One region of the Oceanobacillus sp. GQ8 genome, then DNA from elsewhere that is predicted to be linked to it. Evidence: riboswitches for the same ligand, from Rfam matches in the RefSeq annotation. Region 1 holds a riboswitch; the other holds the start of a gene.

Evidence for each region. A riboswitch is a leader RNA that binds a small molecule or an ion and turns the genes downstream of it on or off. The one in region 1 is predicted to bind FMN.
Region 2: it holds a riboswitch for FMN, as region 1 does, so the genes downstream of both, AC6CHS_RS12270 (ECF transporter S component) here and ribE (riboflavin synthase) in region 1, are expected to answer to the same signal.

What each region holds. Positions count from the first base shown of each region.
Region 1 is NZ_JCAXEV010000005.1:279,576-290,834, forward strand. Features, by position in the region: gene AC6CHS_RS16660 (hypothetical protein) at 1-171, shown strand, start outside; gene AC6CHS_RS16665 (DmpA family aminopeptidase) at 168-1,154, opposite strand; gene AC6CHS_RS16670 (redoxin domain-containing protein) at 1,306-1,884, shown strand; gene AC6CHS_RS16675 (hypothetical protein) at 1,951-2,094, shown strand; FMN riboswitch at 2,390-2,536, shown strand; gene ribE (riboflavin synthase) at 2,712-3,362, shown strand; partial or broken gene ribB (3,4-dihydroxy-2-butanone-4-phosphate synthase) at 3,386-3,997, shown strand; gene ribH (6,7-dimethyl-8-ribityllumazine synthase) at 4,017-4,481, shown strand; gene AC6CHS_RS16695 (sensor histidine kinase) at 4,619-5,557, opposite strand; gene AC6CHS_RS16700 (response regulator transcription factor) at 5,547-6,221, opposite strand; gene AC6CHS_RS16705 (DUF2705 family protein) at 6,233-7,012, opposite strand; gene AC6CHS_RS16710 (ATP-binding cassette domain-containing protein) at 7,005-7,922, opposite strand; gene AC6CHS_RS16715 (hypothetical protein) at 8,489-8,791, shown strand; gene AC6CHS_RS16720 (ABC-F family ATP-binding cassette domain-containing protein) at 8,805-10,685, shown strand; gene AC6CHS_RS16725 (hypothetical protein) at 10,955-11,128, shown strand; gene AC6CHS_RS16730 (hypothetical protein) at 11,177-11,259, shown strand, end outside.
Region 2 is NZ_JCAXEV010000003.1:683,791-695,049, reverse strand. Features, by position in the region: gene AC6CHS_RS12290 (isochorismate synthase) at 1-1,278, opposite strand, end outside; gene AC6CHS_RS12285 (1,4-dihydroxy-2-naphthoate polyprenyltransferase) at 1,669-2,607, shown strand; gene AC6CHS_RS12280 (hotdog fold thioesterase) at 2,625-3,014, shown strand; gene AC6CHS_RS12275 (TraR/DksA C4-type zinc finger protein) at 3,030-3,383, shown strand; gene AC6CHS_RS12270 (ECF transporter S component) at 3,512-4,096, opposite strand; FMN riboswitch at 4,258-4,401, opposite strand; gene AC6CHS_RS12265 (S8 family serine peptidase) at 4,587-8,972, opposite strand; gene AC6CHS_RS12260 (M20/M25/M40 family metallo-hydrolase) at 9,543-10,601, opposite strand; gene AC6CHS_RS12255 (thioredoxin family protein) at 10,884-11,259, shown strand, end outside.

The DNA of each region.
Region 1 (11,259 bases):
CCAAAAGGCGTCAAAGTGAATCGAAAGCGACATAGAGTGAAACCAAAAGGCGTCAAAGTGAATCGAAAGCGACATAGAGTGAACCCAAAAGGCGTCAAAGTGAACCCACAGCACCCGAAAGAGCAAGCGAGACTAATACGTCTCACCCGCTCTCGCCAAGCAATAGCTTAAAAAGGTGCTTTTTCTATTGTTCTACCTTGTCTCCCATGGGTGGTTTCTGCCATTTGCAATGAACGAATAACTGCTTCCTCTGTTGTTTCCACTACAGCTTGGAATAGCTGATTCATAACCTCATGATCATCTCGCAAGTAGACCATTGTCTCATCAGTTTTCCCAGCATGGTGTTCATAGGTATTTGCTGTCGAAAATGCAATGGCGATGTCCCCACTGCCGTTGTCCAGATGACTTCCTGTTCTACCAAGCCCAGCTGCGCAGCGTTTGGCTAGTCTATTTAATTGCCTGTCATAGAGAGGGGCATCTGTTGCAACAATCATCATAATCGACCCGTCTGGTGTCTCAAGTTTATGTTTGCCCCAATCTGCAAACAAAGCTTCTTCCCGTTTTCCGAAATTACTTACCACCAGGCAACCCAGCGTGTAATGTTCTTTTTCAGTTGAGATAATGCGAGATGCTGTCCCTACACCACCTTTATAACCAAAGCAGACCATGCCTTTTCCTGCTCCTATAGCGCCTTCCTTAGCCGGCTGTTCAGTGGCTGCTTCTATTGCCTGTATCGCATGGGCTGGTTTAATAGCTTGCTCCCGAATCGAGTTCAGGTAACTGTCATTACACTCCCCAACTACAATATTGATTGAGCTTGTTGTATCCCCAATATCCTTTGTCGTCTGAAGCATATACTCCAATGTCCCTTGCCAAACCGCCCCCACACTAAAAGTGTTGGTGAGCATAATGGGAGCTTCAAGTAGCCCTATTTCCTCTAGTTGTGCTAGACCTGTAGTTTTCCCATAACCGTTTATAATAGCACTACCAGCACGGACTTTTTTGTAAAATAAATTATCTTCGTGGGGAAGAATGGCCGTTACTCCCGTACAAATTGTCTTATTTTTGTCCAGCTCTTCATACAATGTAACATGTCCTACTTTTACACCATTTACATCAGTAATACAGTTTGACTTTCCCTTATTAAGTGCCAAATGCCCAGCTCCCTTTCTCTATTTTCTATAGTATAACAAAATAGAATATCAAAAACGCTGTGATTTTAGTGAGCGAACTCTGCTTTTCTTAGTATGTTATGTGCTGGAAAGAGACAGACTATACATAACTGAATGAAACGGAGGCATCGTGATGAAAAGGATTTTGTTCATCGTATTTGCTATTAGTATTGTAATAGGCTCTGTATATAATCTTATGCTTGCCGATAAGAAGGCAGAGCACTCCAAAGGTTTATACAATGGGGAAGAAAGTGTGGAAGTTAGCGGAACCGTTCCTCTAAGCGTGAATGTAGGGGATAAGGCACCGGACTTTGAACTGAAAACACTAGAAGGTGAACAAGTGAGGCTCTCTGACTATAGAGGAGAGCGAGTATTGTTAAACTTTTGGTCTACCTGGTGCCCACCGTGCAGACAAGAGATGCCAGATATGCAGCAATTTTTTCAGGATAAGGGTCCTGTCATCTTAGCCGTTAACCTAACTGATACAGAAGTGAATCAAAAGACAGTGAGAGAATTTATAAAGGAATTTGGCGTCACCTTTCCAGTCTTATTGGACGAAAAGGCTAAAGTAAGTCAGTTATATCGTATACAACCAATTCCTACTACGTATTTCATTGATGCTGAGGGGAAAATAAGGTATAAAGCCTTTGGTGCCTTAACCTACGAACAGATGATACAGGAATATGAAAAATTGAGTGAAACATCAAAATAGCCGTTTAATTATTTGGAGATAGGGTATAAAATACCTAGCGTAGCGCGCTACTGGGAGGATATATTAGTGGAGTATACGAAAGAAGAGCTGTTTTATTTTAAAAGAGACCGAGAGTATTTAACGGAGCTTCTTCAAAAATATGAAGATGACCAGATAAAAATAAAAATCCAGGAAGAGATCCGTTTTCTTGAATCGATCCTAACACATTAATTTAAGCCCTTTATGGATGCAAAATATACACCTGATTCTGATTCAGCAAGAGCTCCAAATGCGGGGCTTTTTTTGTATGTTAAAAGTATTAGCCAAGAGGCAATGACAGTAGCTATAACTTTAAATTCCCAGTATATGAAAAACGTAAGTACTCGGTAAAAGAGGCGAATGCAAGTATTTCTATTATGTCAGAAATTGTTATCGATGTATGTGAAAGCAACAAGATACGTATTGATTGAGTTGCTTGCATTCTAAATAAATTTAAGTTATAACATAGATACAACCGAATAATTAGAATTTCCTTCGGGGTCGGGTGAAATTCCCAACCGGCGGTGATGAAGTGTTAAGCTTCTAAGTCCGTGACCCGTGCGGCGCAATGCCAAGCGGTGGATCTGGTGAAACTCCAGAGCCGACAGTAAAGTCTGGATGGGAGAAGGAATTGAAAAGCGAGCATGTTTATGATAAAACGCCTTATTATGCTATGTGCATTTTCCACTGTTATAGTGGAAGTTTGTTTTATCAGCGTGCTTTATTAGCTTATTAAATTCTGCCCTTTTACCCTCTGAAGCGATTTTCAGGGGTTTTTTAATGCAATTAAATTTGAAGGGGAGGATCGTATGTTTACAGGAATAATAGAAGAAAAAGGAACATTGCAGAGAAAAAAACGGGTGTCAGAACGTGCTGTTACGCTAACTATTAAAGCAGAACATACCCTGTCAGACATGAAAATTGGAGATAGTATTGCGATTAATGGTATTTGTTTAACGGTTACGCGTTTTTCTGATCATTCATTTGAAGTGGATGTCATGCCAGAAACGATTAAAGCAACGTCCCTTAACGCCACACAAGAGGGGGACTTCGTCAATCTAGAAAGGGCGATGGTTGCAAACGGTAGATTCGGTGGTCACTTTGTATCAGGTCATGTAGATACTACAGCTGAGATCATACACAAAGAACCGCAAGAAAATGCGATCTATTTTAGGATCAAACTACCTGCTAACTACAAAAGCTTATTGCTGCCAAAAGGATCGATCACAATTGATGGTATTAGTCTGACCATATTTGACGTGCAGGATAGTACTGTTACGATTTCGATTATTCCGCATACATCAGCACAAACTACATTAGGTACAAGAGAAGTGGGAGATTTCGTGAATATTGAGTGCGACATGCTAGCCAAGCATGTACAGCACCTATTGCAGTTTTCGGATCAGACACCAGAAAGCAATCTAAATAAAACATTTCTACAAGATAAAGGTTTTTTATAAAGTTAAAGAAAGGAGTGCTGATTATGTTTCATACTATTGAAGAAGCAATCGCGGACCTACAAGAAGGTAATATTGTGATTGTAGTAGATGATGCAGATCGTGAGAATGAAGGAGATTTCGTGGGTTTAGCAGAAAAAGCGACTCCTGAAATGATAAATTTTATGATTACACATGGCAAGGGGCTCGTTTGTACAGCTATCACATCAGACATTGCAAAGGCTGCAGGGCTAGAATTAATGAAGCGTAACAGCACGGATCCGCTGTCGACAGCCTTCACTGTCAGTGTAGACCACATTACGACAACAACGGGAATTAGTGCACCAGAAAGAGCTAAAACTATTCAAGCGCTAACGGATAAACAGGTAACAGCTGATCAATTTAAACAACCAGGACACGTCTTCCCACTGATCGCTAAGGAAGATGGGGTACTCGCCCGCCGAGGTCATACAGAAGCTGCGGTTGATTTAGCTTTGCTAAGTGATGCAGCTCCCTCTGGTGTGATTTGTGAGATTGTCAAAGAGGATGGCACAATGGCGCGAGTTCCTGATTTAGCCGTTATGGCCGAACGGTTCGGATTAAAAATGATCACAATAGAAGACTTGGCTGCATACAGGAAAAAACAGCAACAGTATATAATGGAGAGGGGATAATGAAATGGGAAACGTATTTGCAGGTAACTTAGTTGGTACTGACATGAAAATAGGAATAGTGGTTGGAAGGTTTAATGACTTTATCACTAGTAAATTATTAGAAGGTGCAAAGGATACATTGATGAGACATGGCGTGCCTGAAGAAAATATTGATGTGGCTTGGGTTCCAGGAGCATTTGAAATTCCACTTGCTGCAATGAAAATGGCAAAAAAGGAACAATATGATGCTGTGATTACATTGGGGACGGTCATTCGTGGTTCCACTCCTCATTTTGATTATGTGTGTAATGAAGCAGCAAAAGGTGTGGGGCAAGCTGCAATGCAAACAGAAAAACCAGTCATCTTTGGTGTGTTGACAACCGAAACAATTGAACAGGCAATTGAACGCGCTGGAACGAAAGCAGGAAACAAAGGTGCAGAGGCAGCAACAGCCGCCATTGAAATGGTAAGCTTACTGAAACAATTTTAATTAAACGTGAGGAAAGACCGGGGGCAGTGCCCCGGCCTTTTTTTAATGTAGAGAAAACAGAGTTATAAACAATGCTTACTATCCACTGATTTTTCAGCTAATACTCCCCTTGTTAACTTATGTGAATTTATTAGTAGTTAAGTTGTAATGTTATTAATGGGGAGATGGATTTTAAGAATAAACCAGTCATCATTAAGTTCTGCATCGATATTTCCATTCATTTTTTCCACTAATTTTTTAGAAAGATAAAGACCTAATCCACTTGATTCGGTGTTCGTTCTACTCGTAATTTCTGTGTAGAATCGCATAAATACTTTTTCTATAGCGACTTTGCTATCTGTTTTAATGTCATTTTGAATTGTGAGAGTTAGATGGTTTTCTTTCATGTTATAGTCGATAATCGTTTTGCTTTTAGCGTAACGTAGGATGTTTTGGATAACATTTTGGATAACACGTATAAGCATTATGCTGTCAGCTATAATTTTCTGTTCATATATTTCTTCTGGAAATTGAACTTCAATTTCTTTTTTCTCCAATTGATCGTAAAAGTCTAAGAAAGTTTCTTCTACTAGCTTGGAGAGAGAGAAAGTAGATAATGCTATTTCTTTTTGATTCGTTTCAATACGTGCTAAGTCATAAAAGTGATCGGTCATTTCCATAAGTCGCGTGATAGAGTGTTCAATAATCCTGAGATAGTTCGCCCTGTTAGCTTCATCTGTAGACGCATGCAATAGTTGAACATAACCTTTAATGGACGTAAGAGGTGTCCGTAAATCATGAGACAGACCAGCGATGGATAACTTCACATTCTCTTCCATTTGTATTGCTTGGCGATTTTTTTCTTCATATTCATCAATCATATGATTCAATTCATCGACTAAATCTAGCAATGTCTTCTCACGGAAATCTAAAAATAACCTGCTTCCAAAACTGGACTGAGCTGGGATTTCTCTGATCTTCCATGTTAATTTCCTTTGTTCTCTCTTTAAAAAGAAAATATAAAGAAGAAGTGATAATGCCAGGAAAGCAAATATCCATCCCCACATAACCTTCACTTCTCCTTCCTTAGTTAACAAATTTGAAGCCTATGCCCCATACCGTTTTAATATAGTTTGTGCCATCTATGTTAAGCTTATTTCGTAAATTACTAATATGCATGTTAATCGTTTTATCGCTGTCAAAATAAGGTTCATTCCAAACACTTTCATAAATATTGGCACGACTAAATACCTTTTGTGGATTCTCGAGAAATAATAGAAGGATAGCATATTCCCGGCCAGTAAGATGTAGTGTTTGATCATTTATCTTCACTTCACGCGTCTCTAGATTGACATTAATATTTTTGTAATAAATTTCTTTCGTATTGGTAATCGAAGGTTTTGTTGCATGCCGTAATTGAATGTTAATCCGCGCAAGCAGTTCTTTTAGATCAAAAGGTTTTATGATGTAATCATCTGCCCCATTTGTCAAAAGTTCCAATTTTGAATTTTGATCATTCTTTGCTGAAACTACAATTACAGAGGTAGTTGAATTTCGACGGATGTCTTTAAGGAAATCTTTTCCATTCATTCCTGGAAGCATCAAATCTAAAAGAACTATATCAACTTGATTTTGTTCAAATAGCAATTTTCCCTCTGTCCCTGAGTACGCACTAAGGGTTTTAAAATCCTGTAAATCTAACGTATCTTTGATAAGTGAATGAATTGCATTATCGTCTTCAATGATTAAAATCGTAGCCATATCTATTCGACCTACTTTATATCTGTTCTATTAAAATGAAGGATTCCTAACGTTGATGATAGCACAATGGTGATAAGACTGACTAATATCATTTCAGGATATTTTGCGATATCAGCTAGGTTTGCAAAATCTGAATAGTTCAAGTAAGTTTCCGTAAACCAGAACGTGATATATTTAAAATGCTCGGTTTGTAGGAAAATTTCAGGTAAAAAAGCCGTCGCCATTGTATATAGAAAACTCCAAATAAGTGAGATACTGCTATTTTTTGTTAGAAAGCTAATCATCACATAGATCGATACATTCGCCAAAATTAATAAATAAAGCGTGCTAAAAGTCTTAATAGCATAACCTAAGTAATCGCTAATCCCTGCAACTTCACCAAAACCAAATACTAATGAAAAGAGTATAATACCGATTGCCGTTAAGATGATTACGCCAATGAAAGAGATTAAGGCAGTTATCACTAGCTTTGACAAATAATAGAGAGTACGACCACGACCTAATGATAGCGCATTTCGAATTGTTCCATTTTGAAATTCTTCCCCAACAAAGAAACTAATAAAAGCACTGAAGACAAGTAAAATTGTAAATCCGTTTTTTTCCATCATCAGAATACCAGTAGCTCCATTGATGACTGTATCCTTTACTTGGACGAGTTCCTTCCCATTATCCACTTCTAATATACTGTTGACGGCTTGCATAATCGGGAGTAAGAGTAAGATACCTAGGACGATCCATAACTTTTTACTTCTATATAATTTAAATTTTTCCGCTGTTAAAAGATTAAGCATTTGGTGTTCCTCCAGTTAATTGTAAGAAATATTCTTCAAGTTTTTGTCTGGTAGTACCAATTCTCGAAATATCCACGTTTGCTAAGACTAACGAACGGTTGATTTTTGCAACATCATCTAAGTGTTCATAGATGTTGATTCCCGTCCCACTGATTACTTCATAATCACGAATCCCTAATTCATCGAGTACAATGACTGCGTTTTGAACATCCATTGTTTCTAATTCAATGTATTGCCGAGTTTTACTCGCTAACTCTTCTTTAGAAAGTTCACTAATCAGTTTTCCATCATGTAAAATACCGTAATGGGTGGCAACCTGTGAAAGTTCATCTAACAAATGACTAGATAGTAAGACTGTTATACCACGTTCTGTTACCAATCGTTGGATGATTTCGCGCATATTCACAATTCCTGATGGATCAAGCCCGTTTGTCGGCTCATCTAAAATTAGAAACTCAGGGTTTGTAATAAGTGTGGAGGCTATCGCTAAACGTTGTCGCATTCCTAATGAGAAGTACTTAGCCTTTTTCTTACCTGTATTTTCTAGGTTCATTAAACGAAGTAAATCACCAATTTCTCGTTCACTTACTCCCCCGTTAGCGGCTTGTACCTTTAAGTTCTCTTGAGCTGTTAATTCTGGATAAAGTGCCGGTGTTTCAATGGATTGGCCCATTTTTCTTCGTGCCAGTTGCAATCCTTTTTTGTCAGTTTTTCCAAACAGTTCAATGTCGCCTTCGTTGACTGTAATTAAACCCATGACTGTCCGCATGAATGTCGATTTTCCCGCGCCATTTTTTCCAATCAATCCATAAATCATACCTCGTTTAATTTCAATCGATACTTTATCGAGTGCTTTGTTTTCGCCGTATTTTTTCGTGATATTCGTAGCCTTAAAAATTGTTTCCGACATACCTATCATCCTTTCTTTGCTGAGTAACTTAATAATAAGCGGCAGGCATAAATAATTAGACAAGAAAAGTATAAAAAAAGTGTAAAGAGTGTGATGAATCAACCAAACTGGGGATTCAATTGATCACATGGCTTGTTTAATCAACCAAAAGTCGTGCTGAATCAACCATAATAGTGATTCAACTAACCAAAAGTAGTGGTGAATCAACCACGATAGCAATTTAATCAACCAAAAGCCGAGAAGAATCAACCACAATAGTGATTCAACCAACCAAAACTCATGGTGAATCAACCACGATAGCGATTAATCAACCAAATGACCGCGCCCCGATCAACCAAAGCCCCCTTTAGCGAACAGCACCAACCCACACCATACATAGTCTCCCAACAGATGGTGAATTAAAGCTATAATGCCGGTTAATTTCAGATGACCCCAAACATCTATTACTTCAATAAGCCAGTCTATGCTTCTCTTAATGGAAAAAAGCTTCTCAGTAAGATAAACTGGTTGATAGGGAAATTTATTCTGGTGTAACCGTCCGTAAGACACCTCCTTCAAAACATGAATTGAAACAGTGGTGTCTAAGTGGGAGTAAACGGACGGTAATACCCCGATTCGTTCGACTAACAATCAGTGAAGGGAGAACGACAACCTCACTGATTGAAGTTTCATTTTATAATTCGGAGGCGATTAACATAAAATTACTAGGAATACAGCTTGTCATGATAGCGGTTATATGGGTAGGTATGGCCTTCTTTTATTCCGAAATGACACCTGTGAGCAAAGGGATATTTTACTTGGTAACATCATGGTTATTACTTTTGTTGGTACTGGTTACAAAGGATTGGCTAAAAGCTAGAAAAAGATGAGGATGAGTTAACAATGCTAACATTAGAAAATTTACATAAATCCTTCGGGGACAAAATATTATTCGACTCCGTTACGAGCACCATTACAGAACGGGAAAGAATTGGGTTAATTGGAGTAAATGGAACGGGGAAATCCACCTTTTTGAAAACAATTGCTGGGTTGGAAGCTCCGGAAAAGGGCGCCATCAAACATCCAAAAGATTATCGGATTGAGTACTTAGCCCAAGATCCACCACTTAATCCTGAACTGAATGTAATGGAACAAATTTATTACGGAGATTCTGTGATTATGCAGGTAATGCGTAACTATGAGCAGGCATTGTTGAAACTGCAAGAGGAGCCGGAAAGCATTGAGGCACAAAGCAGATTAATAAAGATGCAACAAAAAATGGACGAAGCAGAGGCATGGGAAGCTAACACAGCTGCAAAGTCTGTTTTGACAAAGCTTGGAATTACCGATTTTGATAAGCAAGTAACAGAACTGTCGGGTGGCCAAAAGAAACGAGTAGCTATTGCCAAGGCGTTGATTCAGCCTGCGGACCTCTTGATTTTAGATGAACCGACAAACCACCTTGATAATGAAACAGTAGAGTGGTTGGAGAAATATTTGCAGACGTATAAAGGCTCCTTGCTACTCGTTACGCATGATAGGTATTTTTTAAATCGGGTCACCAATCGAATTTATGAGTTAGATAAAGGTAATTTGTATGTGTATGAAGGGAACTATGAAGTATTTCTTGAAAAAAAAGCGGAACGTGAAGCACTAGAGGCAAGCAATGAAGCGAAGCACCAGAACACTTTGAAACGTGAGCTTGCATGGTTAAGACGTGGAGCAAAAGCTAGATCCACAAAGCAAAAGGCTCGAATAGGGCGCGTTGAAGAAATGAAGGAAGAAACATTTGATACGAAGAAAGAACAAGTTGATTTTAAAGTAGGGTCAACCAGGCTAGGAAAGAAAGTGTTGGAGCTACATGACATCAGCAAATCATTTGGTGAAAAAAGATTAATCAATGAATTTAGCCGCTTGATTGTGCCAGGTGAGCGGTTAGGTATTATTGGCCCTAATGGTACGGGGAAATCAACGCTATTAAATATTATGGCAGGTCGTATCAAGCCAGATGGCGGTCAGGTAGAAGTTGGAGAAACGGTAAACATCGGGTACTATACACAAGGTGATGAAGAGCTTGATGGATCACAACGTATTATTGATTATATTAAGGAAGTTGCAGAGGTAATCCATACGAGCGATGGTGACGTTATTACAGCTGAACAAATGCTAGAGCGATTTCTATTTTCCCGTTCCGCACAGTGGACGTATATCCGCAAGCTATCGGGTGGGGAAAGACGCCGTCTATACCTTTTAAAGGTCTTAATGCAGGAACCAAATGTCCTCTTCCTTGATGAGCCGACAAATGACTTGGATACTCAGACGCTGGGAGTGTTGGAGGAATATTTGGATCAGTTCCCTGGTGTCGTAGTTACAGTATCGCATGATCGCTATTTTCTAGATCGTGTAGTAGATCGTTTAATTGTCTTTAAAGGCAACGGTGCGGTAGGTGAGTACTATGGTAATTATAGTGAATACCTTGAGCAGGCTCAGGCTGAACAAAGCGTCACAACACCACCAAAGACAGTAAAAGAAAAGCCAAAGCAGAAAAAGAAAAAGCTTTCCTACAATGAACAACGAGAATGGAATACCATTGAAGAGGAAATTATGGAGCTAGAGAGTCGGGTAGATGAACTAAAAGCAGGGATTGTAGATGCTGGTAGTGATTCTGAAAAAGTTCAAAAGCTCTTCCAGGAACAAGAAAAAGCAGAAGTAGCACTGGAACAGAAGATGGAGCGTTGGGAAGAGCTTTCACTCATGGTGGAAGAGTTTGAAAATAATAAGTAAGTTAGAGGCCTCCCAGGATTTTGGGAGGCTATTTTATTATAAAAATGTGGGTAGGGTACTGATCAGCCACTGAGTTAGGAAGCAAGCATCGGCTGTGAAGCAGTGAATATTGCTTGCGAGGCAGTGGGCATCGGCCGTGAAGCAGAAGATATCTCCTGCGAGGCAAGGAGCATCAGCTGAGAGGCAGGTAGTATCCCTGCGAGGTAAGAAGTATCGGCCGAGAAGCAAGGAGCATCGCCCGAGAAGCAGAAGATATCGCCTGCGAGGCAGTGGGCATCGGCCGAGAGGCAAGAAGTATCGCCCGAGAAGCAGAAGATATCGGCTGTGAGGCAGTAAGTATCGCCCGAGAAACAGAAGACAACCCCTTTGAAGCAGGGAGTTTCACCCAAAAGCCACGATTTACCGAGCGAGTGCTGCATAAATTGCTAAATACATGGTTTTAACTATATTGTCCACACTAAGCGTACTATATAAATATGGGTGGACTGATAATGAGCGAAGGCCAGCTTTATAATAAAATACTTGAGGTAAAAGAACAGCTATATAATCTACAACAGACCTACTGGGAAATGAC
Region 2 (11,259 bases), on a different contig from region 1:
TGCTTCATCCCCTTGGAGTAACCCTGATCGAATGGCCACGGCAAATTCGCCGTTATCTCGGTTATCAAGCCACCCAACAGGTGCTCCGTACCAGCCTCTGTCTAAGAGCTCATGTTTTCGTATAAAGGCAACCGACTCCTTACGAGGTGTGCCACCAAGTGCCGGAGTGGGATGTAAGTTTTTAATAATATCTAAGATCGTATAGTCCTTTTTCATGCGGGCCGTAACCGGTGTGTATAAGTGCTGTAAATTCTTTAAAGGATAAACAACCGGTTCATTTGGAATATCGATATCTGTACAATAATTCTCAATCGCCTTCTTCATCATTTGTACAACAAAATCATGCTCCCCGCGATTTTTTTGGTCGTGAAACAAATTATAGCTGATACGAGCATCCTCTTCCTCCGTTTTACCTCTTGGGGCAGTACCTGCTAAACATGTTGAGAAAAGACTATTTTGCCTTATCTTCACTAATCTTTCAGGAGTAGCACCAATAAAACAATCCTTCCCTTTTTCAAAAGAGAAAATGAAGCTATTTGACTGGGTATTCAATAGTTTTCTTAAAATATTACCACTATCTACCTCTCTGTCTAACTTCAAGCGTACTTCCCTAGCTAAAACAATTTTCTCAACCTTTTGCTGACGTATTTCTTCTGTTGCCAGCTTAACTGTTTGCTTCCACTTTTCTGGAGAGATTTCATGCCTGCCGACAATTTGTGTGTCAGATTCGTATCGAGGAGTTCCATTCAAAAGCTGTCCCTCCATTTCCCGTAACTGATTTGCTAGTTGACGGGGATGGTCATCCGCTCTCACCATTATATTCATCGTAAAATAAAAGTCATTTTCATACTCTGTAAGCAAATATTCTGGAACAGTAAACCGAATCGGTTCAAAATTTTCCCACAGCTTTGTCTTTTCTTTTTCAGGGTCAAAGGCCGCTCCCCCCATGCTGACGATTCCCGTACCAGGAACATCATAAGGATTGTTACTTACAGCATCGTTAAGCAAATTATTCCATTCTTGCTCTGCTGTTTCAAAACGATCCTTGATGGCAGTAATTTCAAAAGCACACCCCGTTCCAACAAGAGTGTAAGCCTCTGCAGTACTGGACCAATAAAGTCTTTCCGTTCTTAATTGTTTTGCTGCATCATAAAATGAAAGGGGGTCTATAGCTTCCACCCTTTTAGTAATACTGACAAGCCTGCTATTTTGAGGCTGAATCGTATCGATCGCCTCTTGAAATAAAGCTTCTATATTTTCTTCCTTTAGTTCTATCATCTATTTAAACCTCCGTAACCAAACAATGCGCCAACATAATACTTTATAGTGCGTGTTCAAAAAGGAGGATAAAAAGGACCGAGAAGTTCGAGGTGGCGTAGCTTTGAGAACCGGAACGTATGCAATTAATACGTGAGGAACGGAAAAGCAAGCCAACGAGCTTCCACAGGATGTGGTGACTTCGACGTTCGACACAGGACGTGTCGGAATTTAGTCGAAGGTCATCAGTACCGATGTGTCATTTTTACTGGACTTTTTGAACAAACTCTTATCCTATTTTATTCCCTTTTTGCTGGTTTCTCAAGGAAATCCTCCTAGTGAATTGACACCCCCTAATAATTTCCCTAAAATTGATACGATACGCATGTGAAATCAGGGGGAAAAAAAGAAATGAACACATCAGATAATCATACAATAAAACAAGCTTTAAATGAAAAAGAAGGGTTCCAGATATGGTGGCGTTTATTGCGCCCGCACACTCTAACAGCCTCTTTTGTACCCGTTTTTGTCGGGTCCATGTTCGCTTTTACAGAAGATACGAACTTTCATCTTCTGTTATTTTTTGCCATGCTTCTTGCATCAATGCTAATTCAATCTGCCACCAATATGTTTAATGAGTATTACGACTTCGTGAGAGGATTAGATACCGAGGAATCTGTAGGAATTGGTGGAACCATCGTCCGTGATGGAATCCAGCCCAAAACAGTATTGACCTTGGCATTAACTTTTTTTGGAATCGCCATTCTTCTCGGAGTATACATCTGTATTGAGTCTAGCTGGTGGATTGCATTGATTGGTTTAGTATGCATGCTTTTCGGTTATTTATATACAGGTGGACCATTACCAATTGCTTATACACCATTCGGCGAATTGTTCTCTGGCTTTTTAATGGGGACAGTCATTATAGGAATTAGTTATTTCATCCAAACAAACGTCATCACAGCAGAAGTTATCTGGGTTTCCATACCAGTTGCATTATTTATTGGTGCAATAATGTTATCCAATAATATTCGAGACCTTGATGGGGATAAAAAGAATGGACGAAAAACGATTGCAATTCTAGTAGGAAGAAAGAATGCCATTAAGGTGCTTGCAGGATTTTTCATTCTTTCGTTTGTACTAACTGCGGCTTATATCATTACCGGTATCCTTCCATTATGGTCACTTATTTCGTTTCTTGCTATCATGAAGGCATTTGATGTTATCAAGAAATTCCAAGGTAAAACGATGCCGATTGAAATGATGCCTGCCATGGCAGCAACTGGAAAAACCAATAGTATTTATGGACTTCTTTTAGGAATTTCATTACTAATTGACGCTGTAATTTAAGAAAGGATGTCCTTTACATGGAATTTAACCAGACACTAATGGAAGCACTTGGGATTAAAACGATATCGTTGGATAAAAATCTTGTGATCCTTACTATGCCTGTTGATGGAAGAACTCGTCAGCCTGCCGGTTATTTGCATGGTGGAGCGAGTGTAGCTCTCGCAGAAACTGCTGCCAGTATCGGAGCTATGGCCAATATAGACACAGAGCAATCGAACGTTTTTGGAATGGAAATTAATGCAAACCATATTAGAAGTAAGCGTGCTGGAATAGTCACTGCTCTAGCAAAACCGATCCATCTCGGTAGAACTTCCATGGTATGGGAAATACAGATACTCGATGAAGCAGAGAAACTAATTTGTATTTCAAGATGTACGCTAGGAATTGTTCGTAAAAAGCAGTCATAATGAAAGGAGATACAAATGAAGACACACCTAAGTAAAGATCAATTAGATAAATTCAAAAAACAACTTCTACAATTAAGAGAAGAGAATGCGGAAAAGATCGATGAAAACCGAGAAAAAAGCCCAAATGATTCCATCAATGAGTTAGCAGACTATGACAACCACCCCGGAGACATGGGTACCGAACAATTTGAGCAAGAACGCGACGCAGGATTGAACCTTGTACGCGAGGATCGTCTCCGAGAAATAGATGATGCACTAGAACGAATTGAAAATGGCACATACGGTCTAAGTGAAAAATCAGGTAAACCTATTCCTGAAGAACGATTAGAAGTACAACCCACAGCAAGATATCTTGTTGAAGAACAATAGATTACAGAAAAACCTGCTTGCATATAATTAATGCAAGCGGGTTTTTTAAATAATATTTATATATAGTAAAAGATGCAAAAAGGGCTAGTCTTCGCATGACTAGCCCTTTTAGAAAATAAAATATTAAATTAGATAAGACTTGCTCGCTTTTCCTCAATCCACTGTCTCATTTTCAAGAATAATGGTACAAACAACAGCCCGACCACAATTCCTTTTATTAGATTAAATGGTAGTATACCAGCGTATACCGAAAACCACTTAAATTGCTCTGTCATTTCCCAGCCCATAAACCAGCCATAAGCTGGTAATATTAAGAAGTAATTCAGTACACTCATGCCCAACGCCATCACAATTGTGCCCGTAACTAACCCTGAAATAACACTTTTAACACCTTTAAATTTATGATACATCAAGGCAACAGGGACGATAAATAAAACACCAGTAAGGAAATTAGCTAGTACGCCAATTATTTCTCCCCCACCGATTGCTAAATATAAAACATTTTTAATTGCAACAACAATTACTCCTGCTAATGGCGAGAAAATAAACGCGGCCATAAGGGCTGGCACCTCACTAAAATCAATTTTTAGATAAGGGGTTGGTAGAAAAGGTAATGGAAAGTTAATAAAGAATAATACCAATGAAATGGTCCCCAGTAATGCGAGAATAATAAGTTTTAATAAGCTAAATGATTGTGTCTTTGATGATTGCATCATCATTCTCCTCCTTCATCTTTAATCGATTCCTATCTCGTGATGAAGGATCCACCGTCTTCCATTTAAACACAAAAAACCCTAAAGCCTAATCGGGGCTTTAGGGTATGTTTAAAAAATCATAGGAAAATTAAGCGCAATATATGCACTAAATTCCGGCTCGACATCTTCTCCCATCCAGACTGTAACTGTCGGTTCTGGACTTGCACCAGATCAGCCGCAAATAACTTTGCGGGTCACGGACTTAAAGCATGAAATTGCTTCTTACCGTCGGTCGGGAATTGCACCCTGCCCCGAAGATGGAATCGATTATTAAATTATATTAATAGTATACGGGAGTTTACGAAATTTGAAAAGTGTTTTGCTTCGTTTCCTTAGTATGTAGTTTGAAAACCTTTGTTTAGTATACCTAAACCTCAGCTACTCTTAAATCTTCTTCAAAAAAACAAGGTGTGTAGACTAAGCTACACACCTTGTTAGATTAGTTGGTTCAGTCGACGTTAATAATTAGTTTTCCGTCAGCCTGTTCCCTTGTTTCATTTCCATAGTCATCCTTAACTTTCACTTCTACTAAAGCACCATCTGCTACAACATTGCTAGTCGCAGTCCAGTAGCCTACATAGTGCCCATCAGAAGTTTCCATCATAGGCAATTCTGTAGCATTAGATACACTGCTCTTTGCATTTGTTAGTGGCATATGGATAGCGAAAGTTGCGTCTAACCCAGGCTCACTGTCAAATTCAATTTTGACACTTTCGCCTGCTTCTAGTGTTTTATCTTCAGTTGGTGTTAGATTCTCAATCTCAGGCGCATCGTATTTTACGTCAATTGTTACTGTTTCAGATGTCGTATTACCGGCAAGATCGTGTGCGATAACTTCGATTTCATTTTCCCCGTTATCTAACAGAATCCGCTTGGAGTACGCACCATCTTCTACAGCTGCAGACTGTCCATTAACTTCTACAAAGTCTAGGTTAGCATCAGATACAGTTCCCTCTACAGTAACTGTCTCACGATTAGATTTGTCCCCATCCTCTGGGCTGTCAATGGTTAATTCAGGAGCTTCTGTATCCAATGTTACGACAACCGGCTCTGATTCACCTATTTCTGTACCATCTAGCAGAGATACAGCAGTAAGTTCATTTTCTCCTTCTGTTAATTCTGCATCAATAGCGAAGGATCCTTCTTCACCAATTTCAGCAGACCCAACTTCTTCTCCGTTATTCAGAAGTTGTACAGTAGTTGTTGGTGAAGCAGTTCCTTCTACAGTGATTTCTGCTTCATTTGTAATTAGATCCTCTGCAGGAGAGGTAATTACAGGAGTTTCTGCTTCATAGCTTACACGTGAACGAATCATATAGTTACCTTCAGCAGCTGGTGACGGAGACCAAGCTCCTCCTACCATTTGATAACTTCTTTCTGCATTCGGTCCATTTTCATCTGTTGCAAGGCCAGGTGCGGCAGTATTCGGCTGTGTTTGGACATAAACCATGTAGAAGTCGCCCTCTACAACAATTCCATGCTCTGATAAGTCTACAACAGTCCAAGTACTAGAATCTCGGGTTGCTTCAGCAGAAATTGGTCCAGCTAGTTTTTCACCAGGCTGTCCATCTGTACCAGAGGCATCCCATACTTCTACTGCAAATTCTGTTCCACCTGGAGAAGGAAATTCTTCATCCCAGAATTTGAATACACCGTCCGTTACGACAGCAGATTCTTCGCCTTCTGGAAGTGACATTTTTACTGCCCAGCCGTTTCCTGCATCATAGAAAGCACGTGCGTTTTCCGCAGTACCATCATCATAGCCGATTTCCCCACCTGGTACAGTGTAGAAAGGTTCTAGAGAGACGTTTGCTTCTGCATCGCCTTCCTCCAAATTAACTTCTACTTCTGTTCCATGGTAACCAGCAGCCAAAATTTTCAGCGTATAGTTACCTTCATAAGCTGTTAATTCATAATTACCTTCTGCATCCGTTTCTACAGGTGCAATATTTGCATCTTCCACTACTATTACAGTAGCACCTTCCACTGGTTCACCAGTAGCCGCATCTGTCACGGTACCACTTACAGTATGTTGTGCAACCTCTTCGAGTGTAAAGTCAGCAGTTGTGCTTTCATCACCTTCTATAGTGACTGTTTGTTCTTCTGATTCAAATCCATAAGCTTCTGCTTTAACAGTAAACTCACCTGCTGCGTGAAGCAAAGAATACGAGCCATTTTCTGGATCAGTATTAACTGTTCTTCCGCTCTCAAGCACACTTACTTGTGCACTCATAGGTAACAATACCGGGCTGATTGGATCCTTTTCTGGCTTATCCTTCTTTTCAGGCATTAGTGGAGCAATTTTAGCCGGATTTACTTTTTCTTTTAAAGAAGCCTTTTTATCACTTTTTATTACTCCAAGTGCATTGTTAAAGCCTGCAACTCCCATTTGCCCATTATTAAGGCTGATGGCACCTTTATTCTTACCATTAGCTTTGCCTTTATTTCCTTTTACAGAAGCACTCGCACTATCAGAAGTGTCAGCTAGTTTAACATCATCAATGTAGAAACCATCTCTGACAACAGAGCCATCTGTAGTTAAGTTAAAGCCAATGTAAACACGTTGTCCACTGTATTCGGATAGGTCAAGTTCAACCTCTTCCCAATCCTCAGATACATTTGTTATTCTAGCTAACTGTGTCCATTGTTCTTGATCTGTCGAAATAAATACATGTCCATAATCCCAGTTATTTTCTATGTTGTACCACTGACTGAATTGTAAGTATGATTCTCCTTCTGGTAAGTCAACGGGAGGCATAACGAGCGTTGTATTTGCATTACTATCATACGTTCCTGCTAAGTTTGTTGCATATACGTTCTCACCGGATACAGCACTTTCCGGTCCTGACGTAGGAACACCACGTTCCCAACTGTTATTTTCTCCGAATACTGTCCAACCTGCAGCCTCTGATTCAAAGTCCTCTGAATAACCAACAGAGATTCCAGGGTGCAAGGTTACAACATATTCATCGCTGGAAACCTCATTGTTTCCAAAGTCGTTAATTTTCCAGCTGTAAGTCAGGGAGTCACCATCAATGTGGTCTCCAGGAATGGTAGCTGTATATTCTCCATCTTTGAAGTCTCCAGAAACTCGATCTGCATCAATTGTTTGAGTATCACCATTATGATCTGTGTACTCAAGTTGAACAGAAGAAACACTGATGTTGTCCATTACTTGAATGGATAGATCTAGATCCATTCCAATATAGGATTCTGCAGGTGCTTCATGTTCAAAAGTAGGCGCTTCAGTATCTTCTCCTTCTTTTGTAACTTGACCTTCAAGTGTCCCTAATCCAGTCACAAGGGATGATACTGCGTCATATCCACTAACAAGGCCATATCCATATCCGTTGTTTGGCACTTCTGTAAAGTTACCATCTGTTAATGGTGTGGCAGTAGTGGTGATAAGTTCTTCTATTTCATCTACAGTTAGACTAGCATCCGCTTGCTTTATCAAAGCAACCACTGCAGCTACTGCAGGTCCTGCCATTGAAGTACCATTCCAGCCACCTTCATAACCTCCACCTGGTACACTAGAGCGAATATTCACTCCAGGTGCAGAAATATCCGGTTTCACTTCATCATAAGGAGAAGGTCCTTGTAATGAAAAGCTTGCCAGCGCATCATTCGCATCAGTAGCTCCAGTTGCGAATGACTCTGGGTAATTGGCTGGTACTGCAATTGATTCAGGTCCGCCTGGGTTTGTCAATGTAGTATTACCTGCAGAGAATTCAGGGAAAATTTCCGCTGCTCTCCAGTTAGTAACAACATCACGGTACCATTCATCTAATCCAGGTCCACCGCCCCACGAGTTGTTTACGACATCTGGTGCCATATCAACACGTGCATTGCCTTCTGAGTCTGTAGGAGCTAAAATCCACTCCGCAGCTTCGAGTAAATCAACATCTGTTCCACCAGCTGCTGTAAATGCTTTAACAGCAATCCATTGTGCACCAGGTGCCACACCAACCTGATTAGATCCATCTGGCTCACTACCAACCATTGTTCCTGTTACGTGTGTACCATGTCCTTGATCATCGTATGGTGCTTCTTCACCTGCAGTAGCGTCAAACCAGTTAAAGTCATGGTTTACTTCGCCCGTACTTGCATCATACCCACGGTATTTTTCTTGTAGTGCAGGGTGATCATATTGAACCCCTGTATCAATACTTGCAACTGTAACTCCAGAACCATCAAATCCCATGTCCCAGACAGCTGGCGCGCCAACTCTTTCTACGTTCCATTCTACATTGGCGATTTCGGAAGTAGGTGCTTTCGCGTCTTCTGTAACGGTTGTAAACAGTTCGCGATTTTCGTTTGGCAAAATCTTTTCAACTTCCGCAAATGTGGCTATTTTTTCGGCCACTTCTTTCGTAGCAGTAACAGACATACCGTTTACTATATGAAAAGATTTATAATCCTCTACCTTCCCTGAATCCAATTGTGATTCAAGAAAGTCTTTTACATTTTGTTGAGAAGTAAGAGATGTCGCTTTTAATTCGGAAACGACTGCTGAACGTTGTGCCAGTTCTGCCTTTTGTGCCGAAAGGTTTGCTTTAGCTGTAGATTTCTTAGCTTCCTCCGCTACCTTTGCCGTATCTGCCTTTTCTGCAAACTTTACGAGAAAGGTAACTTTGTCATCTTTCTTAAACGTATCAAGCAATCGATCCGTTACCTTATTCTGTACAACCGAGCTTGATGATTCATTAACAGACTGGTGCAGCTTGTTGTTTGATTCGGCACTAGCCAAGCCTGGTGTGACCAATGAGAAAGTCATTAATACGGACGCAGCAATACTAAATGCTCTCGTCTGACGCCTCTTCTTTGTTTTCAAACTATTTCCTCCCCTCAATTTGTAAAACAGATTTTGCTAAGCAAAAAAACACCTACTGCCTCCTCTCCCTTTTGATTCTTATGTGGGTTCATTGGTGTCAGTGGTGGGATTTGTAGAATCTATGTTGTTAATGTAAGTATAATCAGCGCCTAGCTAGATTTGTGTCGAATTATGTCGTTTATATACTGAATTTTCAAAATTAATTAAATAGTCGCGGTTTTTCCTTCAGAGTTCATAGGCCCAATGACTAAAGACTAGTAGAAAACTGTTCTCCAACACCCTGCCAAGCCCGTCATCATAGGAATTAGAACGTGTTGCAAAAGGTATTCTACTTAGCACTAATAATAAAAATGAATCAAATTACCCTGTCTAACCAAATAAAAAAGTCCTTTTATTTCTTATTAAAGAAATAAAAGGACTTTTGCAGCTATTTAATTAACTAATCATCCATCTATCTTCACATTAAAGTTAACAAATGAATCTTTCGAACTAAACGCTATCTAATCTCGTTTTTGCAGAAAATAGCAATTGATGGTCTTTTCTCAAACATCTTTTGTTATTACAAGAGAATTAATCTTCTAATGGGTTTAAGCTTTCTTCTCCTGTTAACGATGCCAGCATTGTAACCAGTAATTCAATTTCTTCATCAATATCTTTTAAGCTCGCCGTTTCTACTGGGGAATGCATGTAACGTAATGGTAATGAAACGAGTGACACCGGAACTCCTGCTCCAGTTAATCTCATCTTATCGGCATCCGTACCAGTCATTCTCGGTGTCAATTCATACTGAACAGCCATCTCTAAACGTTTTGCAGCTTTTTCCAACAGTTTATTTATTTTAATATTAATCGGCGCACCCTTTGCTAAAACAGGGCCTTTTTCAAGTCTCACATCACCGTGTTTGTTTTTGTTCACGCCAGGATAATCTGTTGCAAAGGTAACGTCACATGCAATCGCCATAGTTGGTTGAATACCTGCCGCAGCGAAATAAGCTCCACCCATATTTGTTTCTTCATTAACTGTACTTGCTGCATATACACCTACAGAACAGCCTCTTTCCTTTAAACGCCTTAATACTTCAGCAACAATGAATGCACCAGTGCGATTATCCAACCCACGGCCGGCAACATAGCGATCCTTTAAAATTTCTGGTTCTGTTTTATAAACAGCCAGATCCCCAATTTGTATATTTTTTTCAGCTTCTTCTTTTGATTGATAGCCACAATCAATAAATAAATCTTCCAATCCAAAGTCGTTTTTTAAGCCACCATGATGCTGGGCGTTCACACCAATCACACCTGTTACGGTTTTGTTATAGCCCAGTACTGTTGTTTTCATGCCTACTGCTGCCTTTGGATTTATGCCACCCATCTTATCAAAATGTAAGAATCCCTCTTCATCAATTCGGTTGATAACCAGACCTATCTCATCGCAATGTCCTGCTAGCAATACCTTAAAAGTAGCATCAGGATTTAAAACACCAATTGCATTGCCTGCATTATCTGTTCTTATTTCATCTGCAAATTCCTTTACATAGGTAATCCATTTCTTTTGAATTTCCATTTCATTACTCGACGGTGAGGCTGTATGTAACAAATCTAATAGGAAATCACGGTTTGCATTTTCCATTTATTATTCCTCCTTCAATTACTTCTTTTACTCCCGGTGCAAGCGTCCGTAACACTCCCACTTCAAAACATGAAGTGAAACAGTGATGTTTAAGTGGAAGTAAACGGACGCTAACACCCCGATTCGTTCAACTAACAATCAGTGGGGGAAGAACGAAAAGCCCCCGCCGATTGAAGTTTCACTTTATATAATAGCAAATAATCAAATAAAGAGCACTTTAGTTTACGTAACATTTTATTATGGATACACTCAAAGTAAATATAAAAAAGGGAGCAGATAGCGATGAATCTGAATACGTGGTTTGAAAAAGGAATGTCTCCAGATATGTATATAGAATCAATGGAAAAGCATAAGGAAAACCTGCTTTATATATACGATACTTTTTCTTTACCAGAGGATACTGCGTTTTTCACACGATTGCAGAAAGAGCAACTACGTGCCATCGTCTTAACAGAAGACTGGTGTGGCGATGCCATGCTTAACATCCCAATATTACTTCATATTGCTGAAGCAGGTCACATTGATGTTCGTATGTTACTTCGCGATCAGAATTTGGAGTTGATGGATAGCTATTTAACAAATGGAAAATCCAGATCCATCCCTATTATCATCTTTCTAGACCAAGATGGAAATGAAGTTTCAAAATGGGGACCGAGGG